DNA from 2 places in the Lactobacillus sp. B4005 genome. Region 1 is predicted to be linked to the other one. Evidence: predicted binding sites of a transcription regulator. Region 1 holds the regulator's gene; the other holds the start of a gene.

Region 1 (3,431 bases):
AGTGATTGCTTGTCTCTTAGCAACTTCACCTACTTGAATTTCACCATCTTTAAATGCGACAACGGAGGGAGTGGTACGGTTACCTTCTGGGTTAGTAATAATCTTTGGTTCTTTACCCTCTAAAACTGCTACTGCTGAGTTAGTGGTTCCGAGGTCAATACCGATAACTTTTGACATTAATAATCTTCCTTTCAATTATTGTGCAACAACAACCATTGCTGGTCTTAGTGTACGATCTTTATATGAATATCCTTTTTGTAAAACTTGAACAACGTGATCTTTTTGTTCATCATTTTCAGCTTCTATGGTTTGTACTGCTTGATGTAAATTAGGATCAAATTTAGCTCCCTCAGCTTCAATTTCACTGATACCATGATCCTTCATCGCCTTAATCAAAGCATCCAAGGTCATTTGGACACCCTTTTTAAGTTGTTTAGAAGCTTCATCATCTACTTTAGTATTCAAGGCACGTTCAAGGTTATCCATTGCTGGTAGAACATCCTTTGCTAAAGATTGTGATTCATACTTGATTAATTGTGCACGCTCATTATTGTAGCGATTTTGCATATTTTGCATTTCCGCTTGACTACGAAGGAATTTATCCTCCAAGTCTTTCTTTTCTTCTTGAGCTTTGGCTAAATTTTCCGCAAGCTTTTTTTCTGCAGAATTTTGATCTTTGTGCTCGTCAGCCTTAGTATTTACTTTGTTTTTCTCATCTTTTTTAGCCTTTTTTGTTTGACTTTGTTTTTTAGCCAAATCTTTTTCGCTAACATATTTTTCCTTACTCACGGCTAACCTCCTTTATTTAAACCTGCCATAATATTCAAGCAGTTTCTTAGCCAATTCATTTCTAAAATATTCCAAAAGGCCAATAACTTGTGAATATGGCATATTATTTGGACCAAGTAAAGCAATTATGCCCTTGCCATGGGAGCCAACGCTATACTCTGCCGTAAGCAGACTATAATCTCTTAACAAATCATTTGACAATTCAGAACCCAAACTTACACGTACCGGATATTTACCACGTTCTGAATTAATCTTGTCATCAACAAAATTAGAAATCAAATCATTGTGATCAATCAATTCATATAGTGAACGCAAGTTAGAAACATCATCATACGAACTATTATTCAATAAGTTGATTTGACCATCAACATACATCTGCTCACTAGCAGCATCGTTAATAACATCTTCAACTAAATCAATTAGTTCGCTTACATGATTGCTCGTTAGCTTTTTACCTAAAGTCTGATTAAGCAAGGTAGGAGTTATCTCGCTTAAATCTTTTCCTACGAGTTTATCGTTAATCATCCGCACAGCTTTTTCTACTTCATCACCATGTACATTATAAGGTAAGCTGTAAACTTGGCTATGGACGTTACCATCACTGGTTACCAAGATTGCCATAATTTGGCGATTGAATAACGGTACGATTCGAAAGCCAGTAATAGTTAAATCACTATTTTCTGGTCCCTCCGCAAAAGCAGTATAATTAGTCAAGTCAGAAAGAATTTTGGCAGCTTCCTGCACAATCTCGTTGACTTGGTGAAAAGGCTGATCTAATTGACTAACAATTTTCTGGTAAACAGACGAAGGGATTTGAAGAGGTTCAAGCAAATTATCTAAGTAATACCGATAACCTTCAGTAGACGGTACGCGTCCACTGGAAAGGTGTGTTTTCTCAAGTAATCCCTTCTCTTCCAAAGCAGCCATTTCATTACGAATAGTTGCACTCGAAACTTTAATTGGCAACTGATTCATGACCGTCTTAGATCCAACCGGTTCATGCGTTTGCGTAAAATCATTAATAATTGTCTTTAAAATTAATTCTTGACGTTCGGTCAACATAAAAATCGCCCTCACTTTTAGCACTCATACTTATCAGGTGCTAACAATTATTATGATACTAGTTTTTAGCAGAATGTCAAGTCGAGTGCTAAACTTTTTCTGACAAAATGCAGTTTTCTAATTAACCGGAAGAATTTATTAGTTTCTCTGCGCAAAATAAGCCTTTATTTGAGCTTCATCTTGTTTCATCTGCATTTTTAACTCGTTCAAGTTAGCAAACTTAATCTCACCACGTGTATACTTGTACCATTTTATAACCATGTCCTCGTCATAAGCTTCTTCATTAAACCCAAATAAATTAGATTCAATAAAAATCTTCTTATTATCATTAATAGTTACATTATAGCCAACACTGGTCATTGAGTCATACCATTGACCCTTAATTTTAGTTCGGGTTGCATACACGCCAACCTTTGGCACCACTTTGTTAGTATCCCATACTAGATTAGCTGTAGGAAAGCCCAATTTATGTCCATTACGCAGACCATGACCTACTGTCCCAGACATAACATATGGCGCACCCAAAAGTTTTTGTGCTAAGTCCATCTGACCAGCAGTAATTGCCTTTTTAATTTCCGTCGAGCCAATCTTTTGCCCATCATAAGATTGTTTCGGAACATCAATTATTTCAAATCTGCCTCTAGCAAATTTAGGAAAATTTTTCATATTAGCAATATCTTTGGGACCATAAGTATAATCAAAGCCAGCCACTACCGTGTCAGCACCCAGTTTGACGACAATGTTATCAACAAATTCTTGTGCTGTTAACTGGCAAAATTGCTCATTAAAATGCATGACCAATAAATAGTCAACACCAAGTTTTTGCATTTTATAGGCTTTTTCACCTAAATTATCTATATAGGTAACTTGTGAATTTTGGTAAACCTCTTTAGGATGACGGTCAAAGGTCATTACAACCAAGGGCAAGTGCTTGTTGTCTGCCTTTTTTTTGGCAATTTTAATTAACTGTTGGTGTCCGAGATGGACACCATCAAAAAAACCAAGCGCTAAGATAATATTAGTTGGAAATAGCTTTTCGCCGATGGGGTAAGTTAAATGGATAATGTGCACGATAAATAACCTTCATTTCACCTATTCGTTTTGTAACAGCATCAAATCAGGGCGATAAACAGCATCATCCTTTTGATAGATTGCTTTAACGCTATTATTGTACCTTAATGCAACCCTTTTTGCATTCGTTTTCAAAGGAATTGAATTGCCATTTTTTACTTTTAGCCATTGACCATTAGTTAAATCACAAGTTTCATAATCCTTAAAAAAGGCATCAATTGGTTGAATAAAGTTGGTCACTTCATCAGGATGAGCAATAATTTGATCAAGTTTAACCGCTTGATCAATGATAAAACCAGAACTTGCAGTCCGGCGTAATGTTTTCATCACGGCTGGAACCCCGAGCCGGGTGCCTAAGTCATTAACAAGGGATCTTACATAAGTACCTTTACTACATTCAATTTGAAAATCAAATTCTTGAAAACCGGTTTTTGAATCAAATACCGGTTCAGACATAGTATCATAGGCAAAAATTTGCACTTGCCTTTTTGGCCGGTCTACTTCGATAC
Region 2 (3,431 bases), on a different contig from region 1:
TGTGCTAATTCATACATATTATTGATATGCAAACGCCGCAGATGATGCGCTGTTCTTTTGCCAATTCCCCAGACTTCTTCCATATCAGTAATTCGCCAAATTGTATCGGGAACATCAATATAATGCCAATAGTCAATCATTGAATGGCGGTGCTTAGCAGAAATATCCATTGCTAGTTTGGCAAGAAGCGGATTTTCGCCAATTCCGCAGGTAGTGTATAAGCCCAACTTATCCCTAATCTCACACTGAATTTTACGTGCGACTAAATAGGGATCATCCCCAAACAAATGCCAAGATTTAGTCATATCAATCATGCTCTCATCAATTGAATACGCATGAATATCTTCATCCGCCGCATACTCACGAAATATATCCAGCACTTGCATGCTGCGCTTAATATATAAATTCATGTGCGGATCAACCAGCAATAAATCAGGTGCATCTTTTTTAGTGGGCAAATCACGCACACGCATCACGTTAGTTAAACCATACTTTGCTTTTGCTAAAGGAGAAGCCGCCATAATTAACCCTGAACCATACTTGCTATCAGGCTGATGGGACACCACTGCCAGCACAGCCTTCATGGGATTAAGTCCTAGTTCTAGCGCCTCACAGCTTGCAAAAAATGACTTATTATCAATCATAAACACTACGCGGTGGGGTTCATAACGATAATCATACATTTTTTCCACTCCTTGTTACAAACCTTTGTTCGTCTAAAGTTAATTATACAAACGCTAGTTCGATTAATCAAGTGCAAAATTTAGTCAATTGCCATAATAGTAACGTGATATTCTCCCGCAGGCGCCATTACACTAACTGTCGTATTCACCTCTTTTTTCATTATTGCTTGCCCAAGAGGTGAATCAAACGCAACCTTTCCGTCGGCAATATCTGCTTCCATCCGGCCAACTACTTTATACTTCTCTGTTTCGTCATCATCATCAAATTTAAGTGTGACTGTCTTACCAAGGTCAACCTTCCCATCAGCGGTTTTATCAACAACATCAGCATATTTTAGTTGTTTTTCTAAGTACCGCACGCGGCTTTGTAAGTGACCCAGATCACGCTTAGCCTCAGTGTATTCAGTATTTTCCGACAAGTCACCCAGTGCCCGGGCCTCTTGCAAAATCTTAATTCTGCGCGGACGATCCTTTTTCAATTCAGCTATTTCGTTCTTAATTTTTTGGTAACCTTCCGGCGTCATTTTCTGATAATAAACCAATATTTTTACTCCTTTTGTTTGTTAGAAAAAAATTTTCCACAAGCTATTATTACTGCCACAATAGTTTTCAGCTTTTATTTTTAGCACTCGAAAATAAAGAGTGCTAAATACTTTAATTTTAATTTTCTAGGTACTATAATAATAACTGTAATGAGGAAATAGCAAACATCCCATTACAAAACTTAATTAAATTTGAAAGGAAGCTTTTTACTATGGCAAATGATATGATGAATCGGCACAATGACTTATTTGATGCGATGAACGATTGGTTTGATCTTCCAAGAAAATTTTTTGACGATGGCGATATGGCCAAATTAATGCAATCAGACGTTGTTGAAAATGATAAAGAATACATTATCAAAGTAGACATGCCTGGAATGGATAAAAACGATATTAACTTAAACTACAATAACGGCATTTTGAGCGTATCAGGCTCTAGAAAATCATTCAAAGACCTATCTAATGATAAGAATAATAGTCTTATTCACCGTGAAAGAAGCGAAGGTCACATTTCTCGCAGCTTCAGATTACCAAATGTGGTTGCAAGTGAGATCCATGCAAAGTATGATAATGGTGTATTGACTATTACTTTACCAAAACAAAGTTCTGGTCAAAGTGATAATTCAATTCAAATTGATTAACTTATTTAATAAAGATTGCAAGAAGTTCAAGATAAGTTGCCAATACAAATAATTCTCTAAAACGAGTTCAGCTATTGAACCCGTTTTTCTTTTGGCTTAAAATATAAAGTAATTTAAAATTAGATTAAAAAAGGAGAATTATTAATGGGACACAAAATCACTGTTCAAGAGCTTGAAAAGTTTGCGAACAATTTTAATGACAACCCCAAAAATCAGGTTGTTGCCCGTGCTGCTCAAAAAAGCGGCGTTTCGATGGCAGCTTATAACGAGCGGGTTCAAAATGAACTAACACGTGTTTTTTCAACAGAATTAGATACTGAAAATGTTACTAATCAGCTTCATTCAGGCCGCTGTTGGGAATTTGCCACTCTGAACATACTGCGTCATCAATTTGGTAAAAAATATCACTGCAAGAATTTTACTTTTTCACAAAGTTATAATTTTTTCTGGGACAAAATTGAACGTGCCAACACTTTTTATGACAACATTTTGGCTACCGCTGATGAAAAATTAAATTCACGGACGGTTGAAGCCATCTTAGGCGGGGCCGGCGAAGATGGCGGACATTTTCATATGGGTGCTGCTTTAATCGAAAAATATGGTGTCGTTCCGTCATACGCCATGCCTGAAAGTTTCAACGCCAATAACACTGATGCGTTTGGCAAGACTTTAGGCGATAAATTGAGAAAAGATGCATTAGTATTGCGGGAATTGAAGCAAGCAGGCAAAGACGAAGAAGTCGAGCAAGCACGCGAGCAATTTTTAAGTGAAGTCTACCAGATGACGGCAATTGCAGTCGGTGAGCCACCAAAGAAATTTGACCTTGAATACCGCGATGATGACAAGAAGTACCACTTGGACAAAGACTTGACACCACTTGAATTTTTGCACAAGTACATGGGCGAGGTTGACTTTAATGATTACGTTGTTTTAACTAACGCTCCTGATCGTGAATATAACAAGTTGTACGGCATTCCATTTGCTGATAATGTTGGCGGCGTCTGCAGAATTAAGTTCTTGAATGTACCGATGGAATACTTAGAAACTTACGCTGTTAACCAGTTAAAAGATGGTGAAGCTGTTTGGTTTGGTAATGATGTCCTTGTTCAAAGCGACCGCAAGCAAGGATATCTTGACAGCGATTTGTACAAGTACAGTGACTTATACGGCGTCGATCTCAGCATGTCAAAAGCTGACCGTCTACGGACCGGTTCAGGTTACGCCAGCCATGCAATGGTATTAGTTGGTGTCGATGAAGATAAAGGCCAAATTCGCCAGTGGAAAGTCGAAAACTCCTGGGGCGAAAAGAACGGTGACAAAGGCTTCTTCGTTATGAACGACAAATGGTTTAAAGAATATGTTTATGAAGTAGTTGTCCACAAAAAGTACCTAACTTCTGAACAAGTTGCCTTAGCCGAAGGTCCAGTAACTGACCTGCCAGCATGGGATTCAATCGCCTAAACTAAATTTATATAACTTAAAAGACGAAACTCGTTAAACGAATTTCGTCTTTTTTTATCATTATCAAACTTATTCTGCCCGCATCAGAATTTCGTCAAATTTCT

The links. The regulator HrcA, encoded in region 1, represses chaperone genes, less so after heat shock. The targets are predictions, from matches to a motif close to TTAGCACTCNNNNNNNNNGAGTGCTAA.
Region 2: the regulator HrcA is predicted to act here: its motif matches at 1,306-1,332, upstream of J3U73_RS05965 (Hsp20/alpha crystallin family protein).

Annotation. Positions count from the first base shown of each region.
Region 1 covers NZ_JAFNOZ010000001.1:636,956-640,386, forward strand. Annotated here, with positions in the region: gene dnaK (molecular chaperone DnaK) at 1-177, opposite strand, end outside; gene grpE (nucleotide exchange factor GrpE) at 196-789, opposite strand; gene hrcA (heat-inducible transcriptional repressor HrcA) at 802-1,851, opposite strand; gene ribF (riboflavin biosynthesis protein RibF) at 1,990-2,922, opposite strand; gene truB (tRNA pseudouridine(55) synthase TruB) at 2,944-3,431, opposite strand, start outside.
Region 2 covers NZ_JAFNOZ010000002.1:317,772-321,202, forward strand. Annotated here, with positions in the region: gene J3U73_RS05955 (nucleotidyltransferase) at 1-683, opposite strand, end outside; gene greA (transcription elongation factor GreA) at 764-1,225, opposite strand; gene J3U73_RS05965 (Hsp20/alpha crystallin family protein) at 1,438-1,866, shown strand; gene J3U73_RS05970 (C1 family peptidase) at 2,011-3,327, shown strand; gene J3U73_RS05975 (nucleoside hydrolase) at 3,397-3,431, opposite strand, start outside.